4 regions of the Micromonospora sp. CA-244673 genome follow, and region 4 is predicted to be linked to each of the others. Evidence: riboswitches for the same ligand, from Rfam matches in the RefSeq annotation. Region 4 holds a riboswitch; each other region holds the start of a gene.
What was found. A riboswitch is a leader RNA that binds a small molecule or an ion and turns the genes downstream of it on or off. The one in region 4 is predicted to bind cyclic di-AMP.
Positions count from the first base shown of each region.

Region 1: it holds a riboswitch for cyclic di-AMP, as region 4 does, so the genes downstream of both, ACQP12_RS19250 (transglycosylase family protein) here and ACQP12_RS09910 (C39 family peptidase) in region 4, are expected to answer to the same signal.
Region 2: it holds a riboswitch for cyclic di-AMP, as region 4 does, so the genes downstream of both, ACQP12_RS02795 (coiled-coil domain-containing protein) here and ACQP12_RS09910 (C39 family peptidase) in region 4, are expected to answer to the same signal.
Region 3: it holds a riboswitch for cyclic di-AMP, as region 4 does, so the genes downstream of both, ACQP12_RS25850 (coiled-coil domain-containing protein) here and ACQP12_RS09910 (C39 family peptidase) in region 4, are expected to answer to the same signal.

Region 1 is NZ_CP192019.1:4,127,237-4,131,979, reverse strand. Features, by position in the region: gene ACQP12_RS19260 (winged helix-turn-helix transcriptional regulator) at 1-392, opposite strand, end outside; gene ACQP12_RS19255 (LLM class flavin-dependent oxidoreductase) at 467-2,035, opposite strand; cyclic di-AMP (ydaO/yuaA leader) riboswitch at 2,366-2,537, shown strand; gene ACQP12_RS19250 (transglycosylase family protein) at 2,537-3,205, shown strand; gene ACQP12_RS19245 (YbaB/EbfC family nucleoid-associated protein) at 3,322-3,783, shown strand; gene ACQP12_RS19240 (M4 family metallopeptidase) at 3,874-4,743, opposite strand, start outside.
Region 2 is NZ_CP192019.1:554,422-559,164, forward strand. Features, by position in the region: gene ACQP12_RS02790 (carbonic anhydrase) at 1-275, shown strand, start outside; gene ACQP12_RS02795 (coiled-coil domain-containing protein) at 344-1,363, opposite strand; cyclic di-AMP (ydaO/yuaA leader) riboswitch at 1,368-1,498, opposite strand; gene ACQP12_RS02800 (metal-sensitive transcriptional regulator) at 1,903-2,202, opposite strand; gene ACQP12_RS02805 (heavy-metal-associated domain-containing protein) at 2,307-2,516, shown strand; gene ACQP12_RS02810 (hypothetical protein) at 2,551-3,531, shown strand; gene ACQP12_RS02815 (heavy metal translocating P-type ATPase) at 3,546-4,743, shown strand, end outside.
Region 3 is NZ_CP192019.1:5,656,985-5,661,727, reverse strand. Features, by position in the region: gene ACQP12_RS25865 (STAS domain-containing protein) at 1-133, shown strand, start outside; gene ACQP12_RS25860 (SRPBCC family protein) at 261-713, shown strand; gene ACQP12_RS25855 (hypothetical protein) at 729-1,238, opposite strand; gene ACQP12_RS25850 (coiled-coil domain-containing protein) at 1,337-2,413, opposite strand; cyclic di-AMP (ydaO/yuaA leader) riboswitch at 2,419-2,548, opposite strand; gene ACQP12_RS25845 (cation diffusion facilitator family transporter) at 2,691-3,605, opposite strand; gene ACQP12_RS25840 (HelD family protein) at 3,696-4,743, opposite strand, start outside.
Region 4 is NZ_CP192019.1:2,099,284-2,104,026, forward strand. Features, by position in the region: gene ACQP12_RS09900 (hypothetical protein) at 1-192, shown strand, start outside; gene ACQP12_RS09905 (hypothetical protein) at 355-1,131, shown strand; cyclic di-AMP (ydaO/yuaA leader) riboswitch at 1,843-1,985, shown strand; gene ACQP12_RS09910 (C39 family peptidase) at 2,185-3,027, shown strand; gene ACQP12_RS09915 (alpha/beta fold hydrolase) at 3,131-3,883, shown strand; gene ACQP12_RS09920 (CDP-glycerol glycerophosphotransferase family protein) at 3,892-4,743, opposite strand, start outside.

The DNA of each region.
Region 1 (4,743 bases), 2.0 Mb from region 4:
GCCACGTGCACCGACGCGCCGCAGTCGTGGTGGGCCAGCCGGACCGACGGCTCCTCGACGGCGTACGTGTCGCCCCACTCGCGCAGGGCGGCGAGCACGGGCAGCAGGTCCCGGCCCTTGTCGGTGAGCACGTACTCGGCGCGGGTGCGCTGCCCGGGCTCCCGGTAGGGCCGCCGGTCGAGCAGCCCGTCGGCGACGAGCTGCTTGAGCCGGGCGGCGGCCACCGGCTCGCTGACGCCGACCCGGCGGGCGAACTCGTCGAAGCGCCGGGTGCCGAACGACGCCTCGCGCAGCAGGAGCAGCGTGGTGCGGTTGCCGACCACGTCGAGCGCGCCGGCGATCGAGCAGTTGGCGGTGGACCAGGAGTCGCGCCGCGCGAGGAAGTCCGTCATGGGGCCGACGCTACCCAGCTGACTTAGGAAAACAAAAGCCAGCTATCTCACGTCTGGCCCGGGAATATCCGCCCTCAGAGCTGGCCGGCGTAGAAGCCGTGCCGGGCGAGCGGCTCGACGATCTCCCGCTCCTCGTACGACAGGTGCGACAGCAGGGTGTCGGTGAGCAGGTCCACGGCGGCCTGGAGCTCGGTGAAGTCGCCCGGCTCGCGGATCAGGTCCACCAGCGCCCGGTCCACGCTCTCCACCACCCCGTGGATCACCACGTGCTCCTCCTCGAGGCGGTCCAGCACCGCCGCCAGCCCCACGTCGGCGCGGCGCAGGTGCGGGAAGATCGAGTTGTCCTCCAGGCCGTGGTGCTGGGTGACCACCGTGCAGTACGCCGCGCAGTAGGCCCCGAGCGTCCAGTTGTTCTGCCGCATGGTCATCTCGTTCAGCACGGCCCGGGCCGCGCCCGGGGCGACCGCGCCGCGCCTGACCTGCTCCAGCAGGTCCCGCACCTGCCCGAGCTCCTGGCGCAGGTGGTCGTGCACGTCCACGAGGTGCTGCCCGGCGGCCTGCCCGCGAGGCGTGTAGACGTGCCCGGCCGGTGCCGGTGGCGCCGCGGGCCGGGTCGACTCGTCCCAGGGCTGGCGCGCGCTCAGCCGTACCCCCGGATCGGGGGTGGGGGTGACCGCGAGCGCGGTCGAGCCGCCGGCCTCGACGGCGGCCTGCTGCTCCTCCACGGCCCGGGCGCGGCTGCCCGGCGTGGTGCGTTCGGCGGCGACCAGCTCGCGGACCGCCGGCGCCACCTCCTGGGCGAAGAGCTGGACGGCGCGCGGCTCGTCGCTGCCCAGGATGAACGTGGCGACGCCGTGGTCCAGGGCGAGCCCGGCCAGCTCCTCCACCCACTGCTCCGGCGGGCCGTCCAGGAAACCGCCCGACGACCGCGAGAAGGTGCCGGTGACGTTGAGCAGCCGGCGCACCGCGCCGGGATCCCGTCCGGCCTCGGCGGCGGCCTCGTCGATCACCGCGTTCAGCGCCGGCAGCTCGGCCGGCCCCTTCGGCAGGTACGCGAGCGACGGCAGCCAGCCGTCCGCCGCGCGACCGACCAGCCGCAGCATCCGCGGCTTGTACGCGCCGACCCAGACCCGCACCGGGTGGGCCGGCGCCGGCCCGCGCTTGGCCCCGACCACCCGGTAGTGCTCGCCCTCGACCCGGACCATGCCGCGCCGTTCGGTGTCCCAGACCTCGCGGATCACCCGGATCGCCTCGTCGAGGGCGTCCACGGCCGCGCCGGGGGAGAGCCGCCGCCCGCCGACCGCCTCGATCGCCTCCCAGAAGGCCCCGGCGCCGAGGCCCAGCTCGACCCGGCCGCCGGTGAGCAGGTCCAGGCTGGCCACGCTGCGGGCCAGCACCACGGGCTGGCGCAGCGGCAGGTTGAGCACGTTGCCGGCGAGGGTGATGTGGCTGGTGGCCGCGGCCACGAAGGACATGAGCGTCCAGGTGTCCAGGAACCCGGGCTGGTAGGGATGGTCCTGGAAGGTCACCAGGTCCAGGCCGACCTGCTCGCAGAGCTTGGCCCGCGCGACCACCTGCTCCGGCCGCCCGGCGCTGGGGGTGAGGAAGCCGCCGAAGGTCAGCTCGTGTCCGTGGTCGCTCATGCCTCGCCGCCTCGTGCCGATCTTGCGCGAACCTGCCCACGGTAGCCTCCCGCGTCGCCCGGCGGGCCGGGAACCCGCCGCCGAGGATCCGCGCCGCGCCACTCGCCACGGTGGACCCGGCACCCGCCGGCCGTCCTCTTCGGCCGGTGCCCGGAAACGCCGCTGTGAGCTGCGAAAACACGCCAACCGTCAGGTCGCTACGACAGATTCGACGGTTCCGCAAGCCGGGAGACGGGGTCGTCGCTCGGCCGGGTGAAGAACTTCACAAGAAGTGGGCGTTCGCGACAAACCGTTCCTAACGTCGGATCCGTTCGCGATCGCGGACACCACGGGCCGGCAACGCCTAATCCCGCCGCCGGCCCGGCGGTCCTGGACCTTCGGCGGGAGCGGGGGACCCACATGTTCCTCGGTGCACGACACCTCGGGGTGAAGCCGCCTGCGGCGGCCGGGCTCCTCGGCCCGAACCCGACAGCTCACCTCGTCGGCGTGGAGGAAAACCACATGGCAACTGATCACGTCGCCCGTCACCGACGGACCGCGCAGCGTCGCACCGCCGTCGGGGCGCTCGTCGTCGGCGCGGCCACCGGCGCCGCCGCCCTTCTCGGCCCGGCCGCCCCGGCCAGCGCCGCCGGCGTCAACTGGGACGCCGTCGCCCAGTGCGAGTCCGGCGGCAACTGGCACATCAACACCGGCAACGGCTACTACGGCGGGCTCCAGTTCTCCCGGAGCACCTGGAACGGCTACGGCGGCAAGAAGTACGCGAGCCGGGCCGACCTGGCCAGCCGCGGCGAGCAGATCGCCATCGCCGAGAAGGTCCTCGACGGGCAGGGCATCGGCGCCTGGCCGGTCTGCGGCAAGAAGGGCGGCTCCACCAAGCGCTACGCCGCCAAGGACTCGGGCTCGGCGAAGTCCACGAAGAAGGCCACGAGGAAGACCACCTCGGCCACGAAGAAGGCCACCTCGCAGCGGTCGTACCGCGGCGAGCGGCGGACCGCGCCGAGCACCGGCGGCGCCGGCGCCTACCTGGTCCGGCCGGGGGACACCCTCTCCGAGATCGCCGACGCGAAGAACGTCGCCGGTGGTTGGCACGCCCTCTACGCCCGCAACAAGGGCGTGGTCGGCGACAACCCGGGCCTCATCTTCCCGGGCCAGCGGCTTCGCCTGCGCTGACGCCACACCGGTGCGCCGCACCACGAACGCCCGGCCGGGGTTCCCGGCCGGGCGTTCGGCGTCGGGGCCGGTTGCTATCGTCACGGTGCTCGGAAAGACGTGAAGAAAGCGCGGATATGACCAACGATTCGTTCTCCGCGGCCGCGAGCCTCGACGAGCTGCTGACCAGGACGCAGCAGGCGCTGTCCGCGATGCGCTCCCGGGCCGGCGACCACGCCGACGACGCGCCGGCCCAGCTGCTCCGGGCCGAGGGCGGCGCGGCCGACGGCCGGGTCCGTGCCGTCGCCGTCCAGGGTGGCCGGCTGGAATCCGTCACCGTCGACCCGGAGCTGGCCGGCGAGCCCCTGGACACCCTGTGCGGGCACGTCGTGACGGCCGTCAACGCCGCGCTCACCGAGCTGGAGGCCCGGGTCAGCGCCTCCGCCCAGGCGGACGTGGACGCCCTCGCCGCCCGGCTCGGCGGCCTGCCCGAGCAGTCCGCCCGGGACATGGAGCGGTTCGGCCGGGCGATGGAGGGCGTCGCGGCCCGGATCCGCCGCGACGACGCCGCCGGTTCCCGCGCGGCCCACCCGGCCTGACCGCGGGCCGGAATCCGGACCGGCCACGAGGCACGGAGACGACGAAGCGGCCGGCCGTCGGGAGGACGACGGCCGGCCGCTCCGGTGTGCTCAGCTCAGGGTGAGCGCGGTGTCGTCGACGACGAAGGAGGTCTGCAGGGAGCTGTCCTCCACGCCGCTGAACGAGATGGTGGCGGTGGTGCCGGCCAGCGACGAGACGTCGAAGGACCGCTGCACGTAGCCGGTGGCCTTGTTGAGGTTGGAGTAGGTGGCCAGGGTGGTGCTGCCCGCCTTCACGGTCAGCTTGTCGTAGGCGGTCGTCGTGGTCGACTCCGCGCTGTCGATGTGCAGCCAGAAGCTCAGCGTCGCCCGGCAGCCGGCGGGAATCGTCACCGACTGCGTGAGGGTGTCGGTGTGCGTCGAGCCGTAGCCGTCGAGCCAGGCCTTGTACGAGCCGCCGTGCGCCGCCTGGCTGGTGGAGTTGGTGATGACGCCGGAGGAGGCGGTCCAGCTCACGTTGCCCGACTCGAAGCCGGGGTTGGCCAGCTTCTGGCCGGTGCAGCTGCCCGACGGCGGGGTGGTCGTGGTGGTCGGGGTCGGCGTCGGGGTGCCGCCCGTGCAGGTGGCCTCACCGGTCTGCGCCGGCACGCTGATCGCGGTCCAGGCGGCCTTCACCGCGTTGAACTCGGTGCAGCTGGTCGGGTAGAGGTTCTTCGCCGCCTGCAGCGTCCAGACCCGGTACTTCAGGTACGACGAGGACGAGGTCTTCAGCAGCATGGCGTTGTACATGATCTTCATGGCCTTCTGGATGCCCAGGCCGGTGACGCTGCTGCCGTTGCAGGTGGAGCTGGCCGGCTGCCCGTTGGTCGGGCTGCTGCCGTTGGCCAGCAGGTAGAACCAGTGGTTGCCCGGACCCGCCGCGGCGTGCACCTCGGTGCCGGGGATGCTGCTGGAGTAGCAGTTCGGGTCGCCGAGCGCCGA
Region 2 (4,743 bases), 1.5 Mb from region 4:
CGGTGGTGGACGCCGTCGCGCCCAGCCTGCTCCGGGCCGGCCGGGAGGGCGTCGAGGACCTCGACGGGATCGTCGACGTCCACATCGCGCAGACCGTGGAGGCGCTGCTGGCCCGGTCCACCGTCCTCGCCGACGCGGTGGCCGCCGGGCGCTGCACGGTGGTCGGCCTGTCGTACCGGCTCAGCGCCGGCGAGGTGCGCACGGTGGCGCAGGCCCCGGCCGCCGCCCCGGTGCCGGCTCCGGCCGCGCCCGCGGACCCGGCGCTCGCCGGCTGACCGACCGCCCGACAACGTCGAAGGGGCCGGCCCGCGCATCGCGGGCCGGCCCCTTTCGGCGTACGCCGTCAGAGCAGCGACATGTGCACGTGGTCGGTGTGGTCGGAGGGCCCGCTGTAGGACTTCCAGCCGGTGGCCGGGAACCAGATCTGCCGGTTCCAGATCACGTAGTAGATGCCCAGCCGGTCGGCGTTACGGATCAGGAAGGCGGCGACGTTGTTGCCGTACATCCGCTGGTCCTTGGTGCGCCACGAGGAGAAGCCGCTCTTCTGCAGCGACCAGTCGCAGGCCCGGCCCTTCGGGTGCTCGAACGGTCCGCCGTTCCGGTGGCAGCCCACGAAGCGGTTGAAGCCGGCCCGCTTGACCTCCTTGTACGCGTGCAGGGTGCGCGGGGTGACGCAGCCCGACGTGGTCGGGTCGTTCTCGCTGCACGACTCCGGCTTCCAGTCGCCGTCGGAGGTGCGGCCCGGGCCGATCCGGGCGACCGGCGAGGTGGCCGAGACCAGGCCGCCGGTGAAGCCGATCCCGCCGACCAGCTTCAGCGCCTTCTCCGTCTCGGCCTTCTCGCGGGCCATCGCGTTCTTCTGCTTCTCCTGCTCGCGCACCTCGACGTCGAGCGCGATCTTGGCCTGCTCGGCTCGGGTCTTCGCGGCGTTGATGGCGGCGAGCTTCTGCGAGTTCAGCAGGTTCAGCTCGTCCAGGGCGGCCGCCCGCCGGACGAACGAGTCCGGGGTGTTGCTCTCCATCAGCATGGCCATGGCGCCGATCCGGCCGGTCCGGTAGGACTGCGCGGCGATCTGGGCCACCTGCGGGCTCAGCGCGTCGAGTTCGCTCTGTGCCGCCTTCACCTCCAGGGCGAGCTGGAGCTGGCGCTTGCGCGACTTGTCCAGCTTCGACTTGGCCTGAAGGTAGGCCCGGTTGGCGGCGTCGATGGCCTCGGTGATGAGGGGGTCGTCCTCTTCCTCGGAGTGCCCCGAGGGAGTGGGGGTGCTCGGAGCGGCCGTCGCCGGGGTCGGACCCACCAGCACGGTGAGCGCGGCCAGCATGGCCACCACGGGGGTGAGCCAGCGGCGCAGGGGTGCCGTCACAGTGTTCCCTTCCGTCGGCCGCCGACCGGGTTAGCTGACGGGTTCGGGACGGAAGTGGTCCCTACCGCTCGCGCGGATTCACCCCATGTACCTGGTTCCCCGGTTCGCCCGCGGGCGATTGGGCGGCGGCACCGCTGGCGCCGGTGCGCGCCTTCGGCGGTGACCGGCAGCGAGGTTACCCGAGAGTCCTACCGCTGTTCTACGTCCGGAAGCCGACCAATAGCGAGAATTCGTCCTCGCCCTGCGTGACCAGCATCGCGTTTGAGAGCCGCCGTCACGCTGCGGAGTGTCACGATGCGGCCTCCGTGCTCCCGGCCCGCCGGACCGCCCGCCGGCGCGGGCCCTCGCAGGCCCGGCCCGGTGCCCGAACCGGTCAGCCCAGGCCGGCGCGACGGCGGCGGTACTCCTCCTCGTCGATCTCCCCGCGGCCGGTCCGGTGCCGTCACCGGCGCCGGTCCCGGTCGCCACCTCGAACGTACGTCGGCGGGGGATCCGCCGCGCCGGGCCGATGGACCCGACGCGGGGGCCGAACGTCCCGGTCAGCCGCGCTTCATGAGGCGGCCGACGGCGGCCATCATCTCGGTGGCCATCTCGTCGGCGCGGCCCTCGGCGGCGCCCTCGTGCATGCAGTGCCGGGCGTGCCCGTCGAGCAGGCCGAGGCCGACCTTGTCCAGCGCGGCCTGGATGGCGGAGATCTGGGTCAGCACGTCGATGCAGTAGCGGTCGTCCTCGACCATCTTCTCGATGCCGCGGACCTGGCCCTCGATACGGCGGAGCCGCGCGAGGAGCTGGTCCTTGCTGGCGGTGTAGCCCCGGGTCGGGGTCGTCGGTGCGGTCATGACGTCGAGGATACCGTACCCCTCGGGGGTATGGTACGGTCCTCTCAGTGGCCGATACCCCCACCGGGTAACGGTAACGACAGCGGCGGAAGGGAAGATTCGCGATGGTCACCACGACGTACCAGGTTCAGGGCATGACCTGCGGGCACTGCGTCAACTCGGTCAGCACCGAGGTGAGCGCGCTGCCGGCCGTCACCGACGTCCAGGTCGACCTGGCCTCCGGCCGGGTCACCGTCACCAGTGAGAGCCCGTTGGACACGGACACCGTCCGCGCCGCCGTCGACGAGGCCGGTTACGACCTCGTCGGGGCGTGACCGGTCCGCGGACCCGAAGGAACCGAGGTACCCCATGAACACGGCGACGAAGCTGAGCGGCTTCGCCCTCGGGCTCGCGGCGGTGTTCGGCACGGCGTACGGGGTCGGCCACCTGGCCGGCCCCGTCACCCCGGCCGCCGAGACCCGCCACGACGCCACCGACGCCGGCCACGACTCCGGCGGAACCGACCACGGTGACGGGGGCCACGCCGCCACCGCCACCGCCCACCTGCCCGGCGGGCTGCTCGTCTCCGACCGCGGCTACACGCTCCAGCCCGTGACCGCCCCCACGGGCGAGTTCGCCTTCCGGATCACCGGCCCCGACGGCCGGCCCGTCACCCGCTACGACGTGGCGCACGACAAGCGCATGCACCTGATCGTCGCCCGCCGCGACCTCTCCGGCTTCCGGCACGTCCACCCGGAACTGGCCGCCGACGGCACCTGGCGGGTCGCCTCGCCGCTCGCCGGGCCCGGCGTCTGGCGGGCGTTCGCCGACTTCACCCCGACCGGTGGGGAGCCGCTCACCCTCGGGGTCGACGTCACCGTCCCCGGCGCGCTGGAACACCGGCCGCTCCCGGCGCCGGTGACCAGCACCACGGTCGACGGCTACACGGTCACCCTCACCGGCGCCCCGCAGCCCGGCCGGACCAGCCGGCTCACCCTGGCCGTCAGCAGGGACGGCCGGCCCGTCACCGACCTCCAGCCCTACCTCGGGGCGTACGGGCACCTGGTGGCGCTGCGCCAGGGCGACCTCGCGTACCTGCACGTGCACCCGGAGGGCGCGCCCGGCGACGGGCGGACCCCGGCCGGGCCGGCGGTGACGTTCGCCGCCGAGGTGCCCTCGGCCGGCGCGTACCGTCTCTACCTGGACTTCCGGCACGGCGACGCGGTGCACACCGCGGAGTTCACCGTGCTGGCCGGGGACCAGGCCACGCCGGCGCCCGCCCCGCCGGCCCCCACGACCGCACCGACCCCGGACGCCGGCCACGGCGCCCCGGGGCACGGGCACAGTTGACCGGAGGTGCCGCGATGACAACCGCCAAGTCCCTGCCGGTCGCGCCGAACCAGATCGAACTCGCGATCGGCGGCATGACCTGCGCCTCCTGCGCCGCCCGGATCGAGAAGAAGCTCAACCGGATGGACGGTGTCGAGGCCACGGTCAACTACGCCACCGAGAAGGCCACCGTCCGGTACGCCGACGAGGTCACCACGGCCGAGCTGATCGCCACCGTGGAGAAGACCGGCTACACGGCCGTCGTCCCGCCGCCGCCCGCGCAGGTCGCCGACGGTGCGACCGCCGAGCCGGTGGACGAGCTGCTCGGGCTGCGTACCCGGCTGTGGGTGTCGGTCGTGCTGACCGTGCCGGTGATCGTGCTGGCCATGGTGCCGGCCTGGCAGTTCGACTACTGGCAGTGGCTGTCGCTGACCCTGGCCGCCCCGGTCGTGGTCTACGGCGGCCTGCCGTTCCACCGGGCCGCCTGGATCAACCTGCGGCACGGCGCGGCGACCATGGACACGCTGGTCTCGCTCGGCACCCTCGCCGCGTTCGGCTGGTCGCTCTGGGCCCTCTTCCTCGGCGACGCCGGGATGCCCGGGATGACGCACCCGTTCCGCTTCGACATCACCCGCACCGACGGGGCCGGCAACATCTACCTGGAGGCCGCGGCCGGGGTGACGGTGTTCATCCTCGCCGGCCGCTACTTCGAGGCCCGGTCCAAGCGGACCGCGGGCGCCGCCCTGCGCGCCCTGCTGGAGCTGGGCGCCAAGGACGTGGCGGTGCTGCGCGGCGGGCAGGAGACCCGGATCCCGGTCGACCAGCTCGTGGTCGGCGACCGGTTCGTGGTGCGCCCGGGTGAGAAGGTCGCCACCGACGGCGTGGTCGAGGAGGGGACCTCGGCGGTCGACGCCAGCATGCTCACCGGCGAGTCCGTGCCGGTCGAGGTGGGGCCGGGCGACACCGTGGCCGGCGCCACCGTCAACGCCGGCGGCCGGCTCGTCGTCCGGGCCACCCGGGTCGGCGGCGACACCCAGCTCGCGCAGATGGCGAGGCTCGTGGAGCAGGCGCAGACCGGCAAGGCGGCCGTGCAGCGGCTCGCCGACCGGATCTCCGGTGTCTTCGTGCCGATCGTGATCGCCCTGGCCGCCGGCACGCTGGGCTGGTGGCTCGGCACCGGGGGTGGCACGACGGCCGCGTTCACCGCCGCCGTGGCGGTGCTGATCATCGCCT
Region 3 (4,743 bases), 3.6 Mb from region 4:
CGTCAAGCTGGTGGTCACCGAGCCGAGCCGGTTCGTGCACCGGCAGCTCTGGGTGACCGGCCTGCTCGGCCTCTTCGGCGCGCCCGAGCCCTGGTTCGCCGACAGCACCCCGCAGGTGCTCCCCGGCGCCTGATCGGCCCACCTCCCGCTGATCGACTCCAGCTCGCCGACCTGCCGCGGGCCCGGGACTTTCGACCCGTTGCCAGCCCGGCTCCGGTACGGGACGATCGTGCGGACCCACGACGGCGAGGGGGTGCCGCTTGCTCAGCAGCGACAGCTTCAGCTACACCGTGCAGGCCCGGTGCACCAGGGCCCACGCGGTGGCCCTGCTCGGCGACCTGAGCCGGCAGGGCGAGCTGCATCCGTTGATCGTCCGGGTCCGCCAACTGCCGGCCCGCCCGGGGGCACTGGCCAGCTACGCGATCACCGACCGGCTGGCGCTCGGCCCGCTGCATTTCCCGGTCACCTACCAGGCGGACGTGCTGGTCGCCACCGAGGACGAGGTCGTGACCGTGGCCCGGCAGCAGCCGGCCACCACGGTGCGCAACCACACGCGGCTGCGCGACGAGCCCGACGGGGTGGTGCGGATCGACGTGGAGATCACCCTCTCCGCACCGGCGCCGCTGTTCGGCTACGCCTTCCGGCAGGCCCGGGCGGCCCACCTCGGGCTGGCCAGCCGGCTCGGCGCCACCCTGGAGGGGCAGGCGGTCTGACCCGGGCGCCCTGACTCAGCCGCGTCGCCCGGCGGACACCGGTCGTCGGGCCGCCGGCCGGGCCGGCCGCAGCCGCCCCCACGGCTTGTAGGTGGACAGCACCGTCACGACGAGCAGCAGCGTGCTGGAGACGGTCGGCGCGACCACCAGGTCGACGCGGAGGTGGGCGTCGGCCGCCCCGGCCAGCTCACCGAGGTGCCGGACCCGCGGGGTGAGCAGGAGCAGCACCAGCGTGAGCACCACGGTGGTGACGGCGAACTTCACCAGCACCCAGCGCCAGCGCAGCAGCCCCCACGGGGTGAGCAGCGCGCTGGCGAGCCCGACCAGCCAGACGAGCACGCTCAGCGGGGCGAACAGCCAGGTGACCAGCAGCGCGGCGGCCGGATAGACCACCTCGGGGTCGGCCCCGCGCAGCCCGGCCACGCCGAGGGCCAGCAGCACCAGGTCGGCGCCGAGCCACCCCAGCGAGGTGACCAGGTGCAGGGTGAGCAGGGCCTTGCGTCCGGCGGGGGAGAGTCGAGTCATGCCCCCGATGCTCGGCCGTCGCGGGCGTCGCGTCGTGGGCCGCGCGGCGACACCCGGCGTACGTCGTGGGACGTAGCCGGGCGCCGCCGGGGCGGGGATCAGTACACCGACAGGTGCACGTGGTTGGTGTGGTCGCTGGACGGGTCGCCGTTGCCCCCGCTGTACGCCTTCCAGCCGCTGCTGGGCAGCCAGATCTGCCGGAACCAGATCACGTAGAGCACGGCGAGCGCGTCGGCGTTGCGGATGAAGTAGGCGGAGAGGTTGTTGCCGTACGTCTTGTCGCCGCCGCTGGCCACGCCGCCGAAGCCGCTCTTCTGCGCGGCGAAGTCGCAGGCCCGCCCCTTCGGGTGCTCGCCCGAGCCGCTGGGCCGGTGGCAGGAGACGTAGCGGGTGAAGCCGGCCGCCTTGGCCTGCTGGAGCGCGTGCAGCGTACGCGGGGTGATGCAGCCGTCGGCGGGCGTCGGGTCGTTGACGCTGCACGACTCGGGTGGCCAGGAGCCGTCGGCGTTGCGCTTGGCCGGCTTGGCGTTGGCCGACGAGGTGCCCTGGACGCTGCCGCCGCCGCTGCTGGACGCGCGGTTGTTCGCCACCTCCAGGGCGCGTTCGGCCTGCTGCTTGCGCTTGGCCATCACCGCGACCTGCTTGCGCTGCTCCTGGATCTCGCCGGTGAGCGCGGTCTGCGTGCGGGTGGCCTCGTCCCGGGTGTCGATGAGCTCGCGCAGTGCCCGGTCCTCGTGCGCGGCCACCTGCTCCAGCGCGGCCGCGCGGTCCATGAAGCCCTCGGGGCTGGTGCTGCCGAGCAGGGCCGCGGCGGTGCCCAGCCGCCCGGACCGGTATGCCACCCCGGCGATCTCGCCGACCTTGGCGTCCCGGACGGTCAGCTCGGCGTTGACCGTCTTGAGCTGGGCGGTGAGCTGCTGTTGCCGGGTCACCGAGCGGTTCAGCGCGGTGCGGGCGTCCAGCCACCCCTTGCTGGCGGCGTCGAGTTGGGCGCGCAGCGCCGGGGTGCCGCCCTCGTCGTCGCCGGGTGCGGCGGCGAGCAGCGCGGTCGGGGAAGCCGCCGCGGCCGCCGAGGCGGGAGAGACCGGCGCGGTCACGACGCCGAGGGCGAGCGTCGCGACGAGCAGGGCCGCCAACCGGGCGACCGTCCGTCGTACAGGTGCCACTGGGGGCATTCACGTGTCCTTCCGTCCACCGCCGACCGGGTTAGCTGACGGGTTCGGGACGGAAGATCCCTACCGCTGACGCGGATGCACCCCACGAACGTGGTTCCCCGGCTCGCCCTGCGGGCGATTAGGCGCTGGCCACCGCAGGCGCCGGTGGGCGCCGCCCGGCGGAGGCCGCGATCGAGCCTACCGGCGTTGTTCCGGGTCGGCTCGCTGGTGGGAGCCGGTGTCCCGGTCAAAACCGGCATAAGTGCACAATAACCACTTGGATTTAAGATTGCCCTAATTACCACTCGACCGCGCCGCACGCCCCGGGAGACGCTCCGGGTTCGATCTGCAACGTGGCGTGATCGATCGAGAAATCCTCGTGCAGGGCCGTCCGGGCGGCCGCCAGCACCTCGCCGACCTCGGCGCCCGGTGTCATGGTCAGGTGCGCCGAGGCCACCTCCATGCCCGAGGTGAGCGTCCAGACGTGCAGGTCGTGCACCTCGGCGACGCCGGGGACGGCGGCCAGCCGGTCGTGCACCGCGGTCACCTGGAGGTGCTCCGGGGCGGCCTGCACCAGGATCCGGACCGCGGCCCGGCCGAGCCGCCAGGTGCGCGGCAGGATGAACAGCCCGATCGCGACGGCGACCAGCGGGTCGGCCCACCACCAGTCGGTGACCGCGATGACCAGGGCGGCCCCGATCACGCCGAGCGAGCCGAGCAGGTCGCCCAGCACCTCCAGGTACGCCCCGCGCAGGTTGATGCTCTCCTCGGCGCCGGCGCGCAGCAGCGCGAACGCGGCGATGTTGGCGAGCAGGCCGAGCACCGCCACGGCGAGCATCGGCCCGGCGAGGACCTCCGGTGGTTCGCCGAACCGGCGTACCGCCTCGACCAGGACGTAGACGGCCACGGCGCCGAGCAGCACCGCGTTGGCCAGCGCGGCCAGCACCTCCAGCCGGTAGAGCCCGAAGGTGCGCTGCGGGTCGGTGTCGGCGTGCCGGGTGGCGGTGATCGCGGCGAGCGCCATGCCGATGCCGAGGACGTCGGTGAACATGTGCCCGGCGTCGGAGAGCAGGGCCAGCGAGCCGGTGGCGAAGGCGGCCACCGCCTCGACGACCATGAGGGCGGTGAGCAGCGCGAACGCGCCCCAGAGTCGACCACGGTGACGGTGCGCCGCGTTGGCCACCGCGCCGCTGTGGTCATGACCTGCGCCCACGCACACACCCTCTCGTTCGCCGCCCCGGCCGAGCTCAATCTATGCTCACATCGCTATGTGTGCAAGTGAACGCCGGATGCGGCGCCGCCGTCAGCCGACCGGGTCGAGGGTGGTGAGCCGCTGGGTGGCCCGGGAGAGCGCCACGTAGAGGGTCCGGACGCCCGACCCCGGATCGGCCCGGATCTCGCTCGGGGCGACCAGCACCACCCCGTCGTACTCCATGCCCTTGGCCTGGAGGCTGGTCACCACCTGGAGCCGGCCGCCCAGGTCGCCCAGCCAGCCGGCCACCTCGTCCCGGCGCGGCACCGGCGTGATCACACCCACCGTGCCCTCGACCTCCGCCAGCAGCGCGCGCGCCGCCGCCGCCGTGGCGGCGGGCAGGTCGCCGGCGGGCACCGACCGCTCGACGGGCGGCACCCCGGTGGAACGGACCGCGGTGGGCAACGCGAGATCCGGGTGCACGCGGTGGATCTCCGCGGCCGCCACGGCGAAGATCTCCGCCGAGTTGCGGTAGTTGGTGGTCAGCTCGTACCGGTGGCGACGGCGCCGGCCCAGCGCCTGGTCCCGGGCCCGGGCCAGCTCCTGCGGGTCGCCGGTCCAGGCGGTCTGCGCCGGGTCGCCCACCACGGTCCAGGAGGCCAGCCGGCCGCGCCGGCCGATCATCCGCCACTGCATCGGCGAGACGTCCTGCGACTCGTCGACGACCACGTGGGCGTAGTCGCGGTAGTCCTCCGGGCGCTCCCGCGCGGCGGCCCGGGCGGCCCGCTGCCGGTCGGCGGCCGTGCTCAGCTCGCGGACGCCGCCGGCCAGCTGGAACGGGTCCCGCTTCGGCCTCGCCCGCCGCACCGGCTGGCCCAGAAGCGCGTCCAGCTCGTCCAGCAGCGCCACGTCGGCGATGGTCAGGCCCTCGCCGTCCAGGCTCCGGTACGCCCCGGTCAGCAGCCGGATCTCGGCCCCGGACAGGACGCCCCCGGCGTACCGGCGCAGCCGCTCCGGGCGGGCCAGCCAGCCCAGCACGTGGCGCGGGTGCAGCCGCGGCCACCAGGCCTTGAGGAACTCCCGGAACTCCGGCCGGTCGATGATCTCGTCCTCGAACGCGGGCTGCTCCGGCAGCCGGCCGATCCGCAGCCTGCGGGCC
Region 4 (4,743 bases):
GGCGGGATCACCGCCGTCACCGCTGCCGGGCAGGACGTCGGCGGTGCAGCCGCTGACACGCGGGCCGTCCCCGCTGTTGTGTCCGTGCCGGTGGCGCCCCTCTCGGCCGTGACAGGCGTGACCGGCCGGCCGCTCGTCCTGACCGGGCTGGTCCCGGCCACCGTCGGCTCCCGGGCCCCGCCCGCCCGCTGACCCCGCCCGCGGGCCGGCGCCCCACGCCCGCCGCACGCACCGAACCTCACCCCCGCACCCGCCCGCCGGGCGGCCCGGCGGCACCCGCTGTCGCCGCGCCCGCCGCATCCACGGGTCGTGCGGACACCTCTCCACCACGTTCTCTCCCGTGAGGTGCCGACCATGCCGCAGACCGTTCTCTACCGTTTCCTGACCGAGGTTCCCGAGGCCGCCGCGATCTGGTCGGCCCTGCTCGTGCTCGCCCTCGGCCTGCTCGCCGTGCTGGTCGCCCGCCCGGAGCGCGACGGCGCGCCCGATCCGGCGCCCGACCCGGCCGCCGAGGAGGCCGCTCGCCGGGCCGACCTGCGCCGCTACGCCGACGAGGTGGCGGTGGCCGCCGCCCGCGCCGCGCAGAGCGCCCGGCGGCGCCGCGAGCAGTGGCTCACCGCCCAGGACGAGGCCGATCGGGCCTGGCGGGCGTACGACGAGGCCGAGGCCGCCGCCCGCCGCCTCGCCGGCGCCGCCGCCCTGCCCGCCCCGCACACCCCACGCACCCCGGCCGAGTACGCGGCCCGGGAGCGCTGGCTGCACCACGCCGCGATGACCGCGCACTGGCGGGGCGACCTGAGCGCCCGGCAACTCGCCGACGTGCTGGCCCACCGCAACGGGTGGGACCCGCGCCGGCACCCGGCCGAGCAGGAGATCGTCCTGGCCCGGGCCGTACGCGAGAGCCGCCGGGCGGCCTGGGCGACGGCCGCCGAGCGGGAGCGGCGGGCCTGGCGGGACGCCGAACTGGCCGCCGAGGCGGCCCGCACCCTGACAGCCGAGTCCTACGCGGCGGCCACCGCCCTCCGCCCCGCCGACGCCACCACGGCCACCGTGGAGGGGCGGAACGACGCGACGGTGCGGATCCCGGCCACCGTGCCCGGGGCGCGCTGGCGTCCCGTCCGGGCCGGCTGAACATGGTGCACTCCCGTTCGGGGGGAGCTGGTGGCAACCGTCCGCAGGGCGGCGAGCCTGCGGCCGGAGAGCCTGCGGCCGGAGAGCCTGCGGCCGGATGTGGTCGTGCCGGCCGCTAGGAACTTGATGACGTGAACGGATCGGGCGCGCGGCCCTCCCGGGCGCCCGTCGAGCTGCCGTCGTGACCGACCCGACGTGGCCGGCGGCAAGTTGGGCGTGAGTCGTTCAGGACATCAAGTTCCTAGCGGGTCCGAGCGGATGTCCTGGGCGTCGGCGGACCGGCTGGCGGGGCCGCTCGGCGCCCTGTCGCCCGTGGCCCTTGGCCGCGGTAGCTGGAGAGCCATCGTGCCCGGCCTGCGTCACCGCCGGCCCGACCCACGGCGTCACGCGGGCCCGACTCCCCACGCGGGCCGAGTCGGCCGAATTGTTATCCGAATTCGGTGAGCCCGGTCACCGCGACCCCGGAAACGGTCACGGGGCGCAGGTCGGGCGATCGGGCCCCGCAATTCCGGGTCGGCCGCCACCGGATGTCCGCTTTTCGCCCGCCGGTGCCGCCGTAACTGCCCGTCCCATTGAGTGAAGTCAGTGACGGAGTGTTCCGATATCCGTAGTGATGCACGAGGTTTAAGCAGGTGGGAGCGGTTGGCAGGCGGCATACCCACCGGTAGTGTCGGCGCGTCCGGAGCGGTTTCCGATCGCAAGTGGCGACGCCGCACCGACCCGCCTAATCGTGTTCTTACGAACCGGGGACCCACAGCAACACCGGGGTGAATCCGCGGGCCCACGGCCTGTGGTAGGGCGTACTTCCCGCCCGAATCCGTCAGCTAACCCGGTCGGCGGCCACGGAAGGAGTGCCATTCCTCGTGCTCACCTCCCCCCGCTCGTCCCCCCGCCTCCACGGCATCGTGGTGCCGGCGCTCGCCTGACGGCGACCGGACCCGGCAACCGCCCCGAACGCCCGGCCCCCCGGGCGCTCCCCTTCCGCGGCGACCCGCCCCGCCAGCGCGCGTGAGTTCCTCCGCGCGTGGGCCGGTGTGTGCCGCGCACGCTCCCGTGGAGGAACCCGTGAAGCATCACCTGAAGCGTCAGCTGCGGCGTCTCGTGACCGAGCGCCCGTACCAGATCATCGCCGGCTCGGCCGCGGCGCTCGTGCTCGCCGGTGGCGCCGGCGCCACCCTCACCGCCACCGACGACGCCCCGGTCCAGCAGGAGAACACCGCCGCGGTCGCCGAGCTGGGCTCGCGGCTCGGTGAGGTCGCCAGCCGGGGCGAGGCCCGGGCGGCCGTCCCGGCGCCGTCCGCCTCGCCGAGCGCGTCGCCGTCGGCCGCGAAGTCCGCGGCCAAGGCCACCACCGACCCGGACACCACCCGGAAGGCCAAGCCGAAGCCGCCGTCGACCAAGGTGCTCGACTACACCTACGAGGCGCAGACCGCCTACTGGAACTGCGGCCCGGCCGCGGTGCGCAACGCGCTCAGCGCGAGCGGCGTCGAGACCACCCAGGACGCGATGATCGCCCCGCTGAACGCCGGCGAGAACGGCACCAACTCCGCCGAGGACACCACCCGGGGCCTGAACCAGATGGTCAAGGGCAACCCGTACCGGACGCACATGTTCGGCGGCTCGGCGAGCCCGGCGGAGATCGACCAGCTCCAGGCTGACGTGGTCAAGGCGATCATCGACGGCCGGGGAGTGGTGGTCAACATCGCCGGTGACGCCACCGACACCGACGGCGGCTGGCACTCGTTCCCGGGCGGCCACTACATCGCGGTGGTCGGCTACAAGAACGACGGCCGCACGGTCCGGATCGCCGACTCGGCGAACGCGGCGCTGCCCGCGTACTGGATCAGCACCATCGACCTGGCGAACTGGGCGGCCACGCGCGGCTACTCCGCCTGATCGCAGCTCTCCCGTCGGGCACCGGCTCCACCGAGCCGGTGCCCGACGTCGTCGTGCCGGCTGCTCTCGCGCGTCGTGTCCGTCCGGTGGCACACTGCGGCCTATGGGCGACGCGACGGGTACCCGCCATCTGCTGCTGCTGCACGGCATGGGCGCCACCGGTGAGGTGTGGCTGCCCTGGGCGCCGCTGCTGGAGCGCCACTGGGCGGGGCGGTGGCTCGCACCCGACCTGGCCGGGCACGGCTGGTCGCCCCCGCTGCCGGAATACTCCTTCGACGCCCTGGCCCGGCGGGTGGTCGAGGGGCTCGGTCCGGTGGCCGAGCGGCTCGGCCCCCGCGACCGGCTCGTGCTGCTCGGCCACTCGCTGGGCGGGGTCGTGGCGCTGGCGCTGGCCGCGCGGTCGCGGCGCCTGCCCGTCGACGCGGTGGTCGGGCTGGGCATCAAGGCCGTCTGGTCCCCGGCCGAGCTGGAGAAGGCCCGCGAGCTGGCCGACCGTCCGGTGACCTGGTTCGCCACCCGGGACGAGGCGGCCCGCCGCTACCTGCGGGTCTCCGGGCTGGCCGGGCTGTTCGCCCCCGACCATCCCGTGGTGGAGGCGGGGCTGCGCCGGGAGGACGGCCGCTGGCGGCTGGCCATGGACCCGGCCGCCTTCGCGGTGGGGGAGCCCCGGCTGCCGGCGCTGCTCGCCGCCGTCGACGTCCCGGTGCTGCTGGCCCGTGGCGAGCAGGACCCGATGGTGACCGACGCGCAGCTCAAGGAACTGGGCGTCCCGGTCGCCACCCTGCCCGGCCTGGGCCACAACGCGCACGTCGAGGACCCGGCGGCGGTGCTCGCCCTGCTCGACGCGTACCTCTGAGCCTCGGCTCAGGCGGTGGGGGAGGGGAGCGGCGAACCGTCCCGCGGGGCGGGCGCGGTCCCGGCCGGCGCGAGCTGCCGGCGGGCGGCGTCGAGGAACACCTCGGCGTAGGACTCGGCCGGGAAGTCGCCCAGGTAGCGGGCGCGGGTGGCCCAGCGCGCCGCCGCCTTCGGGTCGGTGTCCAGGAGCCCGGTCAGCACCTCGTCCACGTTGGACATGTCCCGGCGCAGCACGTAGCCGGAGCCGGCGAGGGGGAACCGCTCGACGAAGTGCTCCCCGTCCACGCCCATGTCGGTGACCGCGTACGGCTTGCCGGAGTAGAGCCAGTCGGAGATCACCCCGGAGACGTCCGAGACCAGGGCGTCGGCCCGGTTGACGCACTCGGTCAGGGTCAGCTCGCGGCCGGCCGCCGCGCCCCACAGGTGCGCGCGCCCGGTCCTCGCCCGGTCGGCGGCGAGCAGCTCGGTGAGGCGGGCCAGCTGCCGGGCCGAGGCCGGGTTCTGGGTGGTGTAGGGGTGCGCCCGCAGGATCACCGTCGCCCCCCGGTCCAGCAGCCGGCGGATCAGCGTCTCGGCCACCGGCAGCGAGCAGTAGTCGGCGTCGGCGTGGTGCCCCGTCCAGGTGGGCGTGTAGAGCACGGTCGGGTGGGCGAGGCCGCTGACCGGCTCCCGGCGTACACCGATGGCCTCCACCTGGGGACGGCCGACCACGACGAACTTCTCGGCGGGGATCTCCACGCCGGCGCGGGCGTACCGCTCGATCGCGGCCTGCCCGGCCACGAAGATCTTGTCGAAGATCGCCGAGACCGGGTTGGCGCTGGGCGCCTTGTCGCTGTCCCCGTGGTGCAGCTGCACGTGGGT